2 regions of the Agrobacterium sp. H141 genome follow, and region 2 is predicted to be linked to the other one. Evidence: predicted binding sites of a transcription regulator. Region 2 holds the regulator's gene; the other holds the start of a gene.
The links. Region 2 encodes LexA, which represses DNA repair genes until DNA is damaged. Its sites were predicted from a motif close to TGTTCNNNNTGTGTTCNG; they were not measured.
Positions count from the first base shown of each region.

Region 1 (8,998 bases), 330 kb from region 2:
AGTGCGGTGAACCCGCCATGATCGGCTGACGGCAACAGACCTTCTTCGCGATCGCTCATTGCTTGGCCGCCTCCTGCTGAGGCGCATCGGCGGATGGCTTGGTATCGGCCGGACGTTGCTCGCCGGCGATTGCGACCTCACCGCCGGCCCGCACACGCTGCACACCCTCGATGATAATCTGATCCCCGGCGGACAATGCAGCTTCCACGAGAATACTGTCGGGATTACGCTGCACGATACGCACGGTAACTTTTTCGGCCTTGCCGTCACTCACCCGCCAGACATAGGAGCCGTCGCTGTCCCACTGGATCGCTAGCGGATCGACGGCCGGATAGTCTTCACCGTCGAACGTCATGGCGACCGTAAACGCCATGCCGGCCCTCAGATCGTCGTTCTCGTTGGCAATGCGGGCCCGCACATGAAGCGTGCGGCTGGCCTCATCAATGCGGTTATCGATGGCCTCGACCGCACCGCGATAGAGCCCTGCCGGACGCGCAACTGCCGTAGCCTCGACCGCTTGGCCGACCTTGATGATCGGCGCGAAACGCTCCGGAACCCAGAAATCGACGAGGATTTCCGAACGGTCATCGAGACTGACAATGGCTGTTGTCGTGGTAACATTATCGCCGGGATCGACGGTGACGATGCCCGCGACGCCGCTGATCGGCGCGGTAATTTCGCGCCGCTGCAGATTGAGCGCTGCCGTCTCGACCGCAAGCTTTGCAGTCTGGACCGCGATATCGGCGTTGAAAGCATCGATGCGCGATATGGTCGACTTCAGGTTCTCGTAGAGCTTCGCCTTTTCCAGAGCGCTGTTCAGTTCCACCTTGGCTTGATCGCGCGCAATGATCTGTTCCTCGTCCTTGATGCGGGCCATCACTTGGCCGGCCTCAACGAGATCGCCGGATTTGACCAGCACTTCCTTCAACGTGCCGGCCACCTGTGGCGTGACGATCACAGATTGAACCGCCTCACCGCTGCCTATCGCCGTCAGGCGGTCGTTCACCTTGCCGATCGCGACCGGCTGAACCACGACCTGAGGCGTATTTCCGAAACCGCGGCCACCGCCGCGCTTTGCGCCGGCTGCATCCCCCCCTTCGGTCTGCGAAGTCGACACCATGGCAACGACGCCAGCTGGAACGCCGAGCCGCGCCAAAACGGCACCACTGCCGGGCACGAGCCAGATCCAGACAAAGAACCCCGCAACGAGGACGATAATTGCCAGAAGCAACTGTTTCCAAAAGGCCATGCAATCTCCGCAAGTGACACTGAAATAGAACTGATTTGCGATCGCCGCGGCCCAGCGTCTTGGAACGGCTCAAGCCCAATATTCATGACTGCGTTGCAACCGCAACCCGCCATCATGAACATTACGAAACTGTCATTATCCTGAGGTGCTGCGAAGCCCGGCGACATTGAAACGCAAGCCTTCATTCGCACCCATATGGGCTATTGACCAATCACATTCACGACAGCGTCCGGCACGATATCCGCCAAAGCCGGCAATTTTCCGTTGCATAGTGACCTTTTGGGAATGAAAGGAGAACATCTTTTCTGGCCTTTCGGTTTCGAATCACTACATTGAGCCCCATGACCAGTGGTTTTAGTGATATCCCCTTTTTCGACGAGGAGCCTGACGAGCCGCGCAAGCCCTCAAATGCCCCTGCCCCCCAGGCCCATGCGCCCAAGGAAGGCGGGCTTGGCATTGCGGCCCGCGCCATGGCGGCGCGCGATCAGTCACGGGCACCCGATTACCTGTCAGGCCTCAACCCGGAACAGCGTGAAGCGGTGGAAGCGACCGAAGGCCCCGTTCTGGTGCTGGCGGGCGCCGGCACCGGCAAGACCCGCGTTCTGACCACCCGCATTGCTCATATTCTGGAGACGGGCCGCGCCTGGCCAAGCCAGATTCTCGCCGTGACCTTCACCAACAAGGCCGCGCGCGAGATGAAGGAGCGTATCGGGCTTCTGGTCGGTGGCGCGGTCGAAGGCATGCCCTGGCTCGGCACCTTCCATTCCATCGGCGTGAAACTGCTGCGTCGCCACGCCGAACTGGTTGGCCTGCGCTCCGACTTCACCATTCTCGACACCGACGACGTCATTCGCCTGATCAAGCAATTGATCCAGGCAGAAGGCATCGACGACAAGCGCTGGCCGGCCCGCCAGTTTGCCGGGATGATCGATGGCTGGAAGAACAAGGGGCTCGATCCGTCACAGATCCCCGAAGGCGACGCCCGTGCCTTTGCCAATGGCAAGGGTCGTGAACTCTACACCGCCTATCAGAACCGGCTGAAAAGCCTGAACGCCTGCGATTTCGGCGATCTTCTCTTGCGCCCCATCCGCATGTTCAAGGCCAATCCGGATGTGCTGCGGGAATATCACGACAAGTTCCGCTATATTCTGGTCGACGAGTATCAGGACACCAACACCGCGCAATATATGTGGCTGCGGCTTTTGGCCCAACGCCCCAAGGGCGTGGCCCAGAATGTCTGTTGCGTGGGCGACGACGACCAGTCGATCTATGGCTGGCGTGGCGCGGAAGTCGACAACATCCTGCGGTTCGAGAAGGATTTCCCCGGCGCCAAGGTGGTGAAACTGGAGCGCAATTATCGATCCACCGAACATATTCTGGGCGCTGCCGGCCATCTGATTGCCCATAACGAAGGCCGCCTTGGCAAGACGCTATTCACCGAACGCTCCGAACCCGACGATGAAAAGGTCGTGGTGCATGCTGCCTGGGATTCCGAAGAGGAAGCCCGCGCAGTCGGCGAAGAGATCGAGCGCCTGCAGCGTGGCGATGCAGACGGCAAGAAACACAAGCTCAACGATATGTCGATCCTCGTGCGCGCCTCCTTCCAGATGCGCGAATTCGAAGATCGTTTTGTAACCCTTGGCCTGAATTACCGCGTCGTCGGCGGCCCGCGCTTTTATGAGCGGCTCGAAATCCGCGATGCCATGGCCTATTTCCGCCTCGTCTGCCAGCCTGCAGACGATCTGGCCTTCGAGCGCATCATCAACACGCCCAAGCGTGGTCTGGGCGACACCTCGGTGCGCGCCCTGCATGATTATGCCCGCGCCCGCGACATTCCCATGTTGCAGGCCGCAGGCGACATGACCGAGACCGACGACCTGAAGCCCAAGGCCCGCAAGGCCCTGTTTGACGTCGTGCAAAACTTTCGCCGATGGCAAGAACAGCTTGAAACCGTTCCCCATACCGAACTTGCCGAGCAGATCCTTGAAGAGTCCGGCTACACCGATATGTGGAAGAACGACAAATCGGCAGAAGCGCCGGGTCGTCTGGAAAACCTCAAGGAACTCATCCGCTCCATGGAGGCGTTCGAGAGCATGCGCGGATTCCTCGAGCATGTCTCGCTGGTCATGGATGCCGAGCAGAACGAGGATATGGACGCCGTCTCCATCATGACGCTCCATTCCGCCAAGGGACTGGAATTCGAAACCGTCTTCCTGCCCGGATGGGAAGAAGGCCTCTTTCCGCACCAGCGCGCGCTGGATGAAGGCGGGCGCTCGGGCTTGGAAGAAGAACGCCGCCTCGCCTATGTCGGCATCACCCGCGCCAAGCGGCGCTGCCATATCTGGTTCGTTTCCAACCGCCGCATCCACGGCCTTTGGCAATCCACCATGCCGTCCCGCTTTCTCGACGAGCTGCCATCCGCCCATGTGGATGTGGCCGAATCCGAGGGGAATTATGGCGGTTATGGTCGTGGTGGCTACGGACAATCCCGCTTCGACAAGCAGGAGCCCTTTGAAAACAGCTATTCCACCCCCGGCTGGAAGCGCGCCCAGGCCAACAAGACCGACGCCACCCGCAACAATTGGGGCAACCGTTCCGGCCATGCGGTCGAACGCATCGGCTACGGCGAATCGGGCCCGCGCGGCAAGACCATCGATGGCGAACTGGTGGCCAAGTCGACCGCCACCGAACCGTCGAAATATTCAGTCGGCGACCGCGTCTTCCACATCAAGTTCGGAAACGGCAACATCGCGACGATCGAAGGCAACAAGCTGACGATCGACTTCGACCGGGCCGGGCAGAAACGCGTGCTGGACGGATTTGTGGAGCGGGTGTGAGGCGGCAATCGCCAAACTGGGAAATCAGCCCTCAACCATCCGCTGATGATGCAGCTCCAGAAGTTCTGCCTGAACGGCCGCCTGGAAATCCATGATCTGGGCGCGCATTTCGTCTTCGGCGCAGCCGCGGGCGGTCAGTTCAGCGCCGAGCGCGCGGCACTTGTTCTTCCAGAAGTCGAGAGCCGCCTGACCGTTATGACTGTCGAGTTCGCGTGCGGCCTGGCGCACCACGTCGGACCGCTGGCTGATGGGAAAGAAATGGAGGGCTCCGGCGGGGCTTTTGGCGGCGGCTGAACGCGTCATTCTTCACTCCCTGAACCGCTTGCGACACACGCTGCAAGACCGGCTGATTGCATGATCATCATGCGGCAATAATAGGCCCGGGCAATCGCCCCTGCCCCTGCTTCGCAGATTCGTCAAAGGTGCCCCATCAGGGTTAAAGAAACCTTGCAGCAGTGCCGGCTTCATCGACATCACGGCCGTTTTTCCAAGCGAACTGCAGAGCGCCGGGCGCGTCGAGAATATGACGCGCCCACCATAACCCCTTGGCAACATTACATAACTGTAATTTTCTTTGCCCCGGTTTCGTCATTTTTCAGGCAAAGTCTCGTATTCGCCGGCGTTGAGCACTCCTGCAAAACCGCCCGGCATCGAGACATTTTTCATTTCGAAACATTGGGAGTAATGGGATGACTTCTCCTCGTCACCTGCCTGCAGCCCTGGCGCTTGCCGGTGGGCTTGTGCTTGCCGCAATGCCAGCTCTGGCCCAGCAGGACACCGCACAGCCGACCGGCCTGTGGCTGACCACCACCTATCCTGCACTGACCGAAAAGATCGGCCAGGACGCAACCTTGCCGCTCAGCCTGCAAAATGCCGAGATGCCGCCGGCCCGCGTCGATTTTTCCGTCAGCGGTCTGCCGTCTGGCTGGACGTGGACGCTGCTTGGCGATGGCAAGGCGGTTGAAGCGGCCATGGCGGGCCCCAACGAGACCCGCGCCCTCCAACTGAAGCTCACACCGCCCGACACGGCCAAGCCCGGCAATTACGCCTTCACCGTTGCCGGCCACACCGATGATGGCAGGACGCTCACGCTGCCGGTCAAGATCACGCTGGCTGCCGCCGAGCCTGACAAGCTGACGCTGAAACCCACCTTGCCGGCACTGCGCGGCACGCCAAAATCCTCCTTCGACTACGATGTAGCCATCCAGAACGATAGCACCGAGGATAATGTCGTCAATCTTCTCAGTCAGGCACCGCCCGGCTTTACCGCAACCTTCAAGGAACAATATGGCAGCAACGAGCTGACCAGTCTGCCGCTGAAAGCCGGCGAGACAAAAACGGTGAAGGTTTCCGTGAAGCCGCCGGCGCAGGTCGCAGCTGGCCAGTATCCGGTCAAGGTCGGCGCATCCGATGCCAAGGCCCAGGGCGAGACACAGCTTGTTCTCGATGTGACCGGTCAGGCAGACTTGCAACTTTCAACCGCCGATGAACGCCTCTCGGGCCGCGCTGAAGCCGGCAAGGAGCAGAGCTTCAAATTCGTGGTCGCCAATTCCGGCACGGCTCCGGCCGAAAATGTTGAAGTGAGTGCCAACGCACCTTCGGGCTGGAAAGTCACGGCAAGTCCGGAAAAAGTGCCGGAAATCGCCCCCGGCGACAAGGCCGACGTTTCCGTCACCATGACACCGTCCGACAAGGCCATTGCCGGTGACTATATGGTCAGCGTACGCGCTCATGGAGATGGCCTGTCCGACAGCCAGCAGTTCCGCGTCACCGTCACCACCTCCACGGTATGGGGTCTGGCGGGCCTTGGCACAATCGGCGCTGCCGTCATGGTTCTGGCCTTTGCAGTCACCAGGTATGGCCGCAGATGAGTGCCCCCGTCATCGAGGCGAAAGGCCTCACCAAACGCTACGGTCAGCACGTCGCCGTCGACGGACTTGACCTGACAATCCGGCAGGGCGAAATTTTCGGCCTGCTGGGACCAAACGGGGCCGGCAAGACCACCACCATTCTCCTGCTTCTCGGTTTGACAGAGCCGAGCGGCGGCGAGGTGAAGGTTCTGGGTCGAAATCCGCTGCGAGAACCGCTGGAAGTGAAACGCCGCGTGGGCTATCTGCCCGATGCCGTGGGGTTTTACGACGGCATGACAGCTTTCGAAAACCTCGCTTACACGGCAAGGCTGGCCGGCATTGCCGGCGCCGAGATCGGCGCGCGCGTCGATGAGTCCCTCAAGCGCGTCCGCCTCGACCATGTGCGCAACAAACGGGTATCGGACTTTTCGCGCGGCATGCGCCAAAGACTCGGCATCGCCGATCTCCTGGTCAAGCAATGCGAACTGGCCATCCTCGACGAGCCGACCTCGGGCCTCGATCCGCAGTCCACGCAGGAACTGCTGGACATGATCCTGAAACTGGCCGCCGACGGCATGACCATCGTCTTGTCCTCGCACATGCTGGCCATGGTACAGAGCATCTGCACCCGCGTCGCCCTGTTCAATGCCGGCAAGGCCGCCCTTGTCGGCCGGGTCGATGATCTTGCCACCCAGGTGCTCGGTGGCTCGCATGTGGTCGAAGTGGAAGCGCAGGGCTGCGATGCCAAGGCGCTCACCGAAAAACTAGATGGCGTCACCCATGTCAGCCGCTCCGGTGGCGACACGATCCGCATCGAAGCCGATCGGGATGTTCGCGCCGCCGTCTCGAAGGCGATAGTCGATGCCGGCGGTTCGTTGAAGCGGCTTTCCATGGACCGGACCAGCCTCGACGAGGTCTATGTCCGCTATTTCAAGGAGATGCATCATGAAGCAGCGTGAAGGTTCCCCCTTTTCGGGACTGGCCGCCGTCGCCCTCAAGGAGGCGGCAGACCATATGGCAAGCGCCCGCATGCATCTGGTCATGCTGCTGGTGCTGCTGACGGCGGCTGGCTCGATCTATGGCGCCATCGGCCAGATCAAGGACACCGTGGGACAGGACCAGTTCCTGTTCCTGCGTGTCTTTACCACGGCCCAGCAGCCACTGCCCTCTTTCGTCACCTTTCTCGGCTTCCTGTTGCCGCTGATCGGTATCGCGCTCGGCTTCGACGCGATCAATGGCGAATATAACCGCCGCACCATGAGCCGCATCCTGTCCCAACCGATCTACCGCGACGCGCTTCTGGCTGGCAAGTTCCTCGGCGGGCTGACCATCATCGGCATCTGCCTCGTCACCTTGTGGCTGCTGGTCACCGGCATGGCTCTGATCACGTTGGGACTGCCGCCATCGGGTGAGGAAGTGGCACGCGGTCTCGCCTTCCTGCTCGCCTCGCTGTTTTATGCGGGCGTATGGCTCGCCGTGTCGATGCTGTTTTCGACGCTGTTCCGCTCACCGGCGACCTCGGCGCTGGCAGCACTGACCCTGTGGCTGGTGCTGACATTATTCTGGGGCATGATCGCGCCGCTTGCAGCATCGGCCATTTCCCCGGTCGATCCCTATAACCCGCTCACCCTCATTTCGCAGGCCGAGTGGGCGCATGATCTTGCCAGGCTATCACCGGCGACGCTCTATCAGGAGACGATCCAGGCACTGCTGAATCCGGAAACCCGCTCTCTGGGCCTTGTCTTCATGAGCCAGCTGCAAGGTGCCTTGATGGGAACGCCACTGCCTCTGGATCAGAGCGCATTGCTGATCTGGCCGCAGTTCTCGGGACTGATTGCGGCGATGATCGTCATCTATACCATCGCTTACGTCGCGTTCCAGCGTCAGGAAATAAGAGCCTGAGTGATAGGCGGCCCTTGGCAGTCGGGCATGAAGCCCGGCTGTCGCAGTTTCTTCAATGGCCCTCGCCTTAGAAGTCAAATAGCGCCTGCTGAACCGGCATGTCCGGTACTGGCTTTGCCTTCGCAGCCTTAGGTTTGTCGGTCTTGGGCTTCTCACGTTTCGGCTTGGCGGCTTTTGGTGTCGGCTCCAAGACAGCATCGTTGTCGCTTCCAGCTGCGGCCATTGGCTCGGCGACGGCTTCGAATGCCGCAACCTTCTCCACACCCATGGCAGCAGACAGATTGATACCTGCCGGCTCCAGCATCAGTGCCAGTTCCTCGATATAGATGGAGAGATCGTCGCGAGCCGGCTCTTCCAGCACGGATGCACCGACATAACCCCAATAGATGAGCTTGATGCGGCGGCTTGCGGTGTCGCGCTCCAGACCACGGCCAACGGCCAGTTCCTCCATCAGCGCCAGACGGCGTCCGTCGATTTCGGCAAGGGCAGCGCGTGCCATCGGCTCTTCGATCGCCCAAAGCCGCATCTGCCGCTCGCGCATGGCACCGGAGCCGAAAGCCTGTTTCAGCAGGTCTCTGACGCTGATGTCGTCGGCAGCGAACTCCTTGCTGAGCAGCGCCATCGTTTCGTCCGTCCAGCGACCGATCACGGCACGGTGAAAGGAACCGACCTCGGGGAAATGCCAGTAGAAACTGCCGCGCGTGACGTTCAGCATCTTCGACAGGGTATCGGCTTTGACAACCCGAAAACCGTGGGCCTCAAGCGCCTCGAGCCCTGCCAGAATCCAGGCTTCCACGCTCATCTTCTTTGACGTGCCGCTCAACTCAACCTCGTGAAACCGAAAAGCAATTACCTCATTGCCCTCTATAGAAGCGATCAGTGAGCGGCAACATACATCCGTGTCCTGACGCAAACCATGCACAGCTGTCTTTACCTTTTGGGCGAAAACGCGGCATCGATTGCCTAACCCTTCCAGTCTCTCCGGCTATTTCAGGCAATTTCCCGATTGATCCCGAAGACGGCACTTGGCATTCTCCGCCCAGATAGACAAAGGATTTTTCATGACCAAGGCCCTGCTTCTCGTCGACATTCAGAATGGTTTTTGCCCCGGTGGCAATCTGGCAGTGCCCGAAGGCGATAAGATCGTGCCCATCGCCAAC
Region 1 is NZ_CM169893.1:1,778,257-1,787,254, reverse strand. Features, by position in the region: gene ACWPM9_RS08145 (efflux RND transporter permease subunit) at 1-59, opposite strand, end outside; gene ACWPM9_RS08140 (efflux RND transporter periplasmic adaptor subunit) at 56-1,249, opposite strand; gene ACWPM9_RS08135 (ATP-dependent helicase) at 1,591-4,086, shown strand; gene ACWPM9_RS08130 (DUF6074 family protein) at 4,111-4,389, opposite strand; gene ACWPM9_RS08125 (NEW3 domain-containing protein) at 4,776-5,957, shown strand; gene ACWPM9_RS08120 (ABC transporter ATP-binding protein) at 5,954-6,895, shown strand; gene ACWPM9_RS08115 (ABC transporter permease subunit) at 6,882-7,838, shown strand; gene ACWPM9_RS08110 (TetR/AcrR family transcriptional regulator) at 7,906-8,661, opposite strand; gene pncA (bifunctional nicotinamidase/pyrazinamidase) at 8,900-8,998, shown strand, end outside.
Region 1: the regulator LexA is predicted to act here: its motif matches at 1,531-1,548, upstream of ACWPM9_RS08135 (ATP-dependent helicase).

Region 2 (8,998 bases):
GCTGGTCATTCACTTCGGTCACCTTCAACACAATCTGTGTCGTTGGATCATTGCCGGGCGCAGAGGCGACGGTACCTACCGGACCGCTAAACGCTGCCGATACTGCCGCGCTGCCAAGGACCGGATCATCCGTGCCGCGCTGGATGCCGCTTTTGCTCTCTACAGCGATTGCAAGTTCGGCAGCAACGGCGTCCATGGTTTCACCGTTCTGGATACGGGTCTTGATGTTTTCGGCCTTGGCGCCGAGCGCAGTCTTTTGCTGTTCCGCAGTCCAGTCGGCCACGGCCTTGTCGTGGACTTCTTCAAGGGTGCGGTCGCGCGCTGGCTCGATGCCGGTAACTTCAAACCAGATATATCCATCCTTGCCGAAATTGATCGGCAGTGGCTCTACACCGACTTCGGTCTGGAACGCCTCGCTCAAGAGCTTTGCACCGGCTGTCAGGTCAACATCCTTACCATCGGGATCAAGTCCCTGGGCGTCGACATTGGCCACCTTCACAACCTTCAGATTGAGTTCCTTGGCAACATCATCCAGCGATGAGCCGGAGGCGCGCAGGTCCTCGAAACGGTCGTGCACATCGAGAATATCTTCGACAGCTGCAGCATCGGCAAGCTCCTTGCGGATCTCGTCCTTGACCTCGTCGAAGCTGCGCGTGCGGCCATTCTTGATATTGGTGATCCGCAGGATAACGGGGCCAAAGGCGCCGTCGATCACGGGCGTTATCGTTCCTTCCGTCTCGACTGCAAAGGCAGCATCGGCGATTGCCGGATCCGGCAGTTGTGCCTTGGTGAAATCGCCAAGGAGAACGTCGGTCGCTGTCTTGCCCTGATCGGAGACCAGTTGATCGAAAGTGGTTCCCGACGCCAGTTCCTCGGCTGCTGCATCAGCGACCTTGCGGTTTTCAAACGGGAGCTGTTCGATTGTACGGGTGCCGGGGATTTCGTAGGTCGCCTTGCGACGGTCGTAATCCGCGCGAACGGCGTCTTCCGTGATGGAGGCCGGCGCAGCAATATCCGAAGGCTCAAGCTTTACATATTCCAAGCCGCGATATTCAGGCGCGCGATAACGGCTCTTGACGGTCTCGAACCAGGTCTTCAGCGTGTCTTCCGAAGGAGCCGCGACGGGATCGATATTGGCGTTGGTGAGCAGCAGGTAGTTGATCCCGCGGCTTTCCGTGCGGTATTTCTTCAGAGCATCGATGAGGACGGCCGGTGCTGTAAAGCCATCGGCCGTTGCCTCGACAATCTGGGTGCGCACAGCGACCTTGGAGCGCTCCTTGATGTAGTCATTCTCGTTCAGGCCGGAATTGCTCAGCCGTGTCGAGAAAAGCTGGCGACTGAATTTGCCACTGGCGTCCTTGAATGCAGGATCATCGGCAATGAGGCTTGCGAGACGATCTTCGGAGAGCCCGATATTCATGTTTTTCGAGAGCTGATCGAGGGCGGCACCGGCGGCGAGCTGCGAGTAGACCTGGCTCTCGACGCCCAGGGCGCGAGCCTGTTCCGATGTGAGCTGCGTGCCAAAGCGGCGGCTCATATCCGAGAGCGTGCGCTGATAGGCCAAGCGAAACTCGCTCGAGGATATCTTCTGGTCGCCGACCGACATGACGGTGTCGGAGGTGTCGCTGACCAGCGAGCGCGAGACGCCCCAGATGCCGAAGGATGCGACCAGCAGCAGGAGAAGGATCTTGGCTACCCAGGTTTTGGCAGCTTTTCTCAACATGTTTAACATCGGGACGCGAACCTCGTGTCTTTTTATTGCCTGCGCGCGAAGCGGTTGACGTTCCTTAAAGCAAAGTTTCAAGGAAATGAAGGGATAGCAGGGGAAAAGGCTGCGGCTATTGCGCAAAGAAAAAGGCCCGGCAAATACCGGGCCTTCATCAGGTGCCTGATCTCTTGGCTTAACGCTTGGAGATCGGTGTGTAATCGCGAGTCGGTGCGCCGGTATAGAGCTGGCGAGGACGACCGATGCGCTGCTGCGGATCTTCGATCATCTCGTTCCACTGGGCGATCCAGCCGACTGTTCGGGCAAGGGCGAACAGAACGGTGAACATGGTCGTGGGGAAGCCGAGTGCGCGAAGCGTGATACCCGAATAGAAGTCGACGTTCGGATAGAGCTTCTTTTCCTTGAAGTAGTCGTCGTTGAGCGCGTATTTTTCGAGCTCCAGCGCCACCTGCATCAATGGATCGTCGCCACGACCGGTTGCTTCAAGTACCTCATACATCGTCTTCTGCATGATCTTGGCGCGTGGATCGTAGTTCTTGTAGACGCGGTGACCAAAGCCCATCAGACGGAACGGATCGTTCTTGTCCTTGGCCTTGGCGATGTATTCAGGGATGCGTTCAACCGAGCCGATTTCCATGAGCATGTTGAGCGCGGCTTCGTTGGCGCCACCGTGAGCAGGGCCCCAGAGGCAGGCAATGCCGGCTGCAATACAGGCGAACGGGTTGGCACCGGAAGAACCAGCGAGACGAACCGTGGATGTGGAGGCGTTCTGCTCGTGATCGGCATGCAGGATGAAGATACGGTCCATGGCACGGGCCAGAACCGGGTTCACCTGATATTCCTCGCAGGGAACGGCAAAGCACATGCGCAGGAAGTTTGCCGCATAATCCAGGTCGTTTTTCGGATAAACGAAGGGCTGGCCGATATGGTACTTGTAGGCCATGGCGGCAATTGTCGGCATCTTTGCGATCATGCGCAGCGAGGCAACCATGCGCTGATGCGGATCGGTGATATCGGTCGAGTCGTGGTAGAAGGCCGACAGAGCGCCGACGGTACCAACCATGACAGCCATCGGATGGGCGTCGCGGCGGAAGCCGGTGAAGAAGCGGCTCATCTGTTCGTGCACCATGGTGTGATGCGTGACGCGATGATCGAAATCCTTCTTCTGAACAGCTGTTGGCAGTTCGCCATAAAGCAGCAGATAGCAGGTCTCGAGGAAATCGCCCTGTTCGGCCAACTGTTCGATGGGGTAACCGCGGTGCAGCAGAATGCCTTCGTCACCATCGATAAAGGTGATCTTGGATTCGCAGGATGCGGTGGACGTAAAGCCCGGGTCGTAGGTGAAGGCGCCAGTGTTTTTGTAGAGTGCGCCAATGTCGACAACGTCTGGACCAAGGGTGCCAGTTTTGACAGTCAGGTCGACAGTTTTGCCACCGAGATTTATTTCAGCGCTTTTGTCCGTCATGCTAATCCTCCGAATGGGCGGGAGATGCCCTCAAATTGGGCACCACAGGTTAAGCGTCAGGCATTAGCTATATGATCCGAAGGTTAATGCCAAGCTATCGACCCGCCAAATTGTGCACTGCACTGCATGCGCTGCACTATCTGGCCTGATGAACGCGCGTATACCGCGAGCATGTTCTGCTTAACAATCAACCGCTTCGCGAATAAGCTGTCCTCCGTGACTTGGTGTCGGCTTGGTTGTTGCAGTGAGCCGGACACTTCGTGGGGGCCGTACCATGCATGAAGCGTTGGAAAAGCACCTGGATACGATCCGATCTGTTGGCAGGCCGCGCGCTGTCGCGCCTGTGTCTTCACGTCTGCGCCATACGCGCGAAGGAATGACGCGGCCGCGGTCTGTCCCCGAGTTCAGCGCGTTTTTTTCACGCCTTGCGAGCAGAAGCGCGGCATGCCTGGAAGACGAGCGTGATCACGGCCATGTTTTCCTGTTCCTGCCGGTTTTCATGGGTACTGGCGCTATTTTATGGTTTGCGGCTGATGATCCGCCCAAGCTTTTCGTGTTGATTTTGCTCTTTTGCGGTCTGGCTTGTCTCGGAGTTGTCAGCCGCTATCGCAATCCGTGTTGGCACTACGTCTTGCTGGCCTCGATGCTCATGACCGCCGGGTCTTTGTTTGCTGTTTGGGAAACGGCGCGTCTGGATACGGTCATGCTGGACAGCCCGGTCACGACTCATATCACAGGCATTATCGAGCAGCGAGAGGAGGGGGCGAGCGGCGAATGGCGCTATATCGTCCGTATTGCACAGACCCGAGAACCACAGTTACGGCGCCCGCCTTCGAGAGTTTCGCTGGTGGCGCGCGCGGATCATAGACCATTTATGATCGGTGCCGCGATTGAGGGGAGGGCCAGATTATCTCCTCCCTCGGGGCCTGCGCTACCCGGACTGAATGACTTTGCCTTTTCTGCCTATTTTGACGGCATTGGCGCGATCGGCTTTTTCCTCGGCGCGCCTGATGTCGGCGAATCGACCCAATCCGACCAACCGCAAACGGATTTTTTGACCTCTGCGAAACGGGCATTGGCATCCAATCTACTGTCGGTGCGTGGCGCTATCGGCGAGCGGATACGAACGGCAATCGGCGGAGACGAAGGTGCTTTTGCTGCGGCGATCGTGACAGGTGAGCGGCGGGCGCTTTCAGAGCCCGTCCTGGACGACCTGCGGCGCTCGGGCCTTGCCCATGTGATTGCGATTTCCGGCCTGCATATGGCGCTGGCGGCTGGATTGTTCTTTGTCGGTCTACGGGTGGTGTTGAGCCAGTTCACAGGCTTTGCACAATCCAGACCGATCAAGAAGTATGCAGCCGCTGGCGCGCTTGTCGCAGCATTCTTCTATCTGATGATTTCCGGTGCCCAGGTGTCGGCGCAGCGCGCTTTCGTGATGATGGCAATCATGCTCATGGCTGTGCTATTGGACAGGCCAGCGATCAGCATGCGCAATGTGGCACTGGCGGCCACGATCATACTGGCAATCTCGCCCTCCGAAGTGATGGGGCCAAGCTTTCAGATGTCATTTGCAGCGACCGTGGCGCTGGTGGCTGGATATTCCGCGTGGCGTTTCCGCAGATCCCGCGAGGGCTATTTCGACTTTTTGCCTGATATGCCCATTGCCGGTGCGATCATCCGCGTGGTTGGCGGGCTGATCCTCACTTCCGTGATTGGTGGTTTGTCGACCGCGATCTTTTCGCTGGAGCATTTCCACCGCCTCGCCGGCTATAGTTTACCGGCCAATCTGTTGGCGATGCCGATCATCACATTTGTGGTGATGCCGGCCGGCCTGGTGTCGATGTTGCTGATGCCCATCGGTCTCGACACACTTCCGCTTGACGTCATGGGGCATGGACTCGGTCTCGTCATCGCAATTGCCCATACTGTCGCCGAATGGGGTGGCGATGTCGGTAGCGCGCGGCTGGCCGTTGGGTTTTGCCGTTAGCGGTTACGGGCATGCTGATACTGGCACTGCTTCGAAGTCGCATCAGGCATATTGGCACCGCCATCCTCGCAGTTGGTCTGATCACCGGATTGGCGCTTCCTAAAGACAGGACTGCCGATCTGCTGATCTATGAGGACGGTCGTCTGGTTGGGTTGATCGGCAATGGTGCCAACAATGCGGACGTGATCGCCACTACGAGCGCCCGACCGCCGGGCTTCATATTTACCCAATGGCAGAACGGTTTGCAGCGCCACAGCCATCAAAAACCTGCTGTCGAAGAGGATGCCTTGCTTGCCAAGGCGATTGCGCCGCGGGACATCGCGACCCCTGATGGTGGTCGCCGCTTTCCCGTGCTTTCGGAAAATGCGATACGCTACGCCAGCACGAAACTCGCACATATGTTGGACATGTCGGTCGACGGCCAGTTCAGTTGCCTGAACAAGGTCTGGTGCGTTGCCCGTATCAGCGGGGGCTGGCGGGTGGTGACACTTGAGGAGCCACGGCTTTCAGGCCTGGCCTGCGATCTCGGTGATATTGTTATTTCTGCGCGACGGCTTGGCTATGACCATTGTCGCTCGGGCGCGAGATTGATCACGCCCGATACACTTCGCAAAACGGGCTCTTTGGAAATATGGCTAGGCCCGCACAGCAACGGGGCAATCGCTTTGCGCTCTGCTTTCTCCGGCCGTGCAAGGCCCTGGAGCCTGCATCGTAGATATGATTGGCGCAGCGGCCGCTATGATATGAAACCAGTGGAGACCGTGCTCACCGACCTCAGTGATAGCGGCGGATCAGGCCGACCAGCTTACCCTGAACCTTGACCCTGTCAGGCCCAAAGATCCGTGTTTCGTAAGCCGGATTGGCCGCTTCAAGAGCAATCGACGCACCCTTGCGACGGAAGCGCTTCAGGGTTGCTTCCTCGTCATCGACCAGCGCCACGATGATATCGCCCGGACTGGCGGTCGAGCCATTGCGGATGATCACGGTGTCGCCGTCAAGGATGCCGGCCTCGATCATCGAGTCACCCTTGACCTCAAGCGCATAATGCTCGCCGCTGCTGACCATTTCGGCGGGAATGCTGATTTCATGAGTGTTGTTCTGAATGGCAGAGATTGGCACACCGGCGGCAATGCGACCCATCACCGGAACGGAAACCGTATTGTTGTTGTCTTCGCTCGGCTGGCGCAGCATCGGCGGTGGCGTCTTGCCGCGGCTGCCCTCGATGACGCTGGGCGAGAAACCGCCGCGACGTGGCTGCATGCTGGGTGAATAGGCTTCGGGAAGCTTGATCACTTCCAGTGCTCTTGCCCTGTTGGGTAGCCGGCGAATGAAACCGCGCTCCTCCAGCGCTGTGATCAGACGATGGATGCCGGATTTGGAGGCCAGATCCAGTGCATCTTTCATTTCATCAAAGGATGGCGGCACGCCGGACTCCTTCATTCTTTCGTGAATGAAGAGCAACAATTCCTGTTGTTTGCGGGTCAGCATTGCGATTCCCTTTGATGAAACAAATCCAGAACATACACTATCTGTTCCAGTTGTGTTCTGCAAGTGACTAAATTTTTGTGAGGCTGGCAACAATGGAATTGATGGGTCGGCGCGCACATCAGAACTAAAGTGTTCGATAAAGTGCGATGTCTTGTGTTTGAGCCTGCGATGGCGCACAACCGACGCGTTTTGATGCTGAGGAACCGTTCATGGATTCATCGTCTGCCTCGCCGGCCCGCGCGCTCGATCATATTGTCCTGCCTGTCGGAGCGCTTGGGGTCGCACGCAACCGGTTGACGGCGCTCGGTTTCACGGTGGCAGCCGATGCGCTCCATCCATTCGGCACCGAAAATGCCTGTGTTTATTTTTCCGAAGGCGGATATCTGGAGCCTCTGGGTGTTGCCGATCCTGAGAAATGCCACGACGCGATACGGCAGGGCAATGTGTTTGTGGCGCGCCATGAAGCGTTTCGGGCAGATCGTGGCGAGGGGCTGTCGGCCATTATTGCCGAGAGCCGCGACGCGGATGCGGATCACGCAAGGTTCGAGGCAGAGGGACGGTCTGCCGGCAAGATGCTGTCTTTCGAGCGACCTGTTCAAGCGGCCGATGGAAGCGAGGCGAAAGCCGGTTTCAAGCTGGCTTTCGCCAAGGATGAACAAGCGCCTGACCTGCTGCTGTTTGCCTGTGAGCGACTGTTGCCGCTGGCGATCGACAAGGAGGCGCTGGCGCAACACGACAATAGCGCAATGCGTGTGAGTGGCGTGATCTTGACGGCGGAAGACCCCTCAATATTTGAGGGTTATATCGATGCTGTGTTTCAGGCGCATGCTTCAGCAACCCGAGGCGGCAGACTGGAATTCGCTGCCGGCGGCACTCAGATAGAAGTGATGACGCCGGACGGATTTACCCGCAGCTATGGTCTATCTGTAATGAGCAGGACCGCCGGTCTTGAGGGCGCGGGATTAGTCGTTGCCGTGGGCGATCTTGGCGTGACAGGTGCGCTTCTTGCCGCTAATGGCATTTCTTACGAAGCCCGGGAGGGTCGCCTTGTGGTTCCACCATCGGCGGGTCAGGGCGTAACATTCATATTCGAGGACAAGGCATGAGCATTTCACCAAATTCAAGCGTGGTCGTTGGCGATGGCGCAAGCAAGGTCACCTTTTCCAATAGCGCACGCTTTTCGTTGATCGCCGGCCCTTGCCAGATGGAGAGCCGCGACCACGCCTTTATGATGGCTGGCGAGATCAAGGAAATCTGCGACACGCTCGGCATCGGCCTCGTCTACAAGTCCTCTTTTGACAAGGCCAACCGGACATCTCTGTCTGGGAAGCGCGGTATCGGGCTGGAGCAGGCACTTGAGGTGTTTGCAGACCTTAAAAAGGAATTCGGCTTTCCTGTGCTGACCGACATTCACACCGAGGAACAGTGTGCCATCGTCGCGCCGGTGGTCGACGTGTTGCAAATCCCGGCCTTCCTCAGTCGCCAGACAGACCTGCTGGTCGCTGCTGCCAAGACTGGTCGTGCGATCAACGTCAAGAAAGGCCAGTTCCTCGCGCCCTGGGACATGAAGAACGTGCTCGCCAAGATCGTCGAAAGCGGCAATCCGAACGTGCTCTTGTGCGAGCGCGGTGCATCCTTCGGATACAATACACTGGTGTCTGATTTCCGCGCCTTGCCGATCATGGCGGCCATGGGGGCACCTGTGGTGTTTGACGCGACCCATTCCGTGCAGCAACCGGGCGGGCAGGGTGGATCGACCGGTGGACAGCGCGAATTCGTTGAAACGCTTGCGCGTGCCGCCGTTGCCGTTGGCGTTGGCGGGCTGTTCATCGAAACCCATCAGGATCCGGATAACTCACCTTCTGACGGCCCGAACATGGTTCATCTGAAAGACATGCCGCGGCTTCTGGAAACCCTTCTGGCGTTTGACGCAATCACCAAGGGGTGAGGCTGCGAAGTTTCGACACTGAGGCGAAGGCACTGTCGATGGCATCGGCTTGTCTCGCTTCAGGCGACACCAAGCTTTCATACTCTTGCCATTGTATTTTTCTCTTCTTCGATTAATACAGGCCCATCCTCAATCCCACCCAGAAACCGGGAGGTCCCCATGACTGCAATCACCGACATCATCGGCCGCGAAATTCTCGATAGCCGCGGCAATCCGACTGTAGAGGTCGATGTCTTTCTTGAAGACGGCAGCATGGGTCGCGCAGCCGTTCCGTCGGGTGCCTCGACCGGTGCGCACGAAGCCGTCGAGCTTCGCGATGGTGGCAAGCGCTATCTTGGCAAGGGCGTTGAAAAGGCCGTCGAAGCCGTCAACACCGAGATCTTC
Region 2 is NZ_CM169893.1:2,113,256-2,122,253, forward strand. Features, by position in the region: gene ACWPM9_RS09735 (peptidylprolyl isomerase) at 1-1,732, opposite strand, end outside; gene gltA (citrate synthase) at 1,902-3,191, opposite strand; gene ACWPM9_RS09745 (ComEC/Rec2 family competence protein) at 3,466-5,178, shown strand; gene ACWPM9_RS09750 (hypothetical protein) at 5,190-5,999, shown strand; gene lexA (transcriptional repressor LexA) at 5,953-6,666, opposite strand; gene ACWPM9_RS09760 (VOC family protein) at 6,876-7,772, shown strand; gene kdsA (3-deoxy-8-phosphooctulonate synthase) at 7,769-8,614, shown strand; gene eno (phosphopyruvate hydratase) at 8,774-8,998, shown strand, end outside.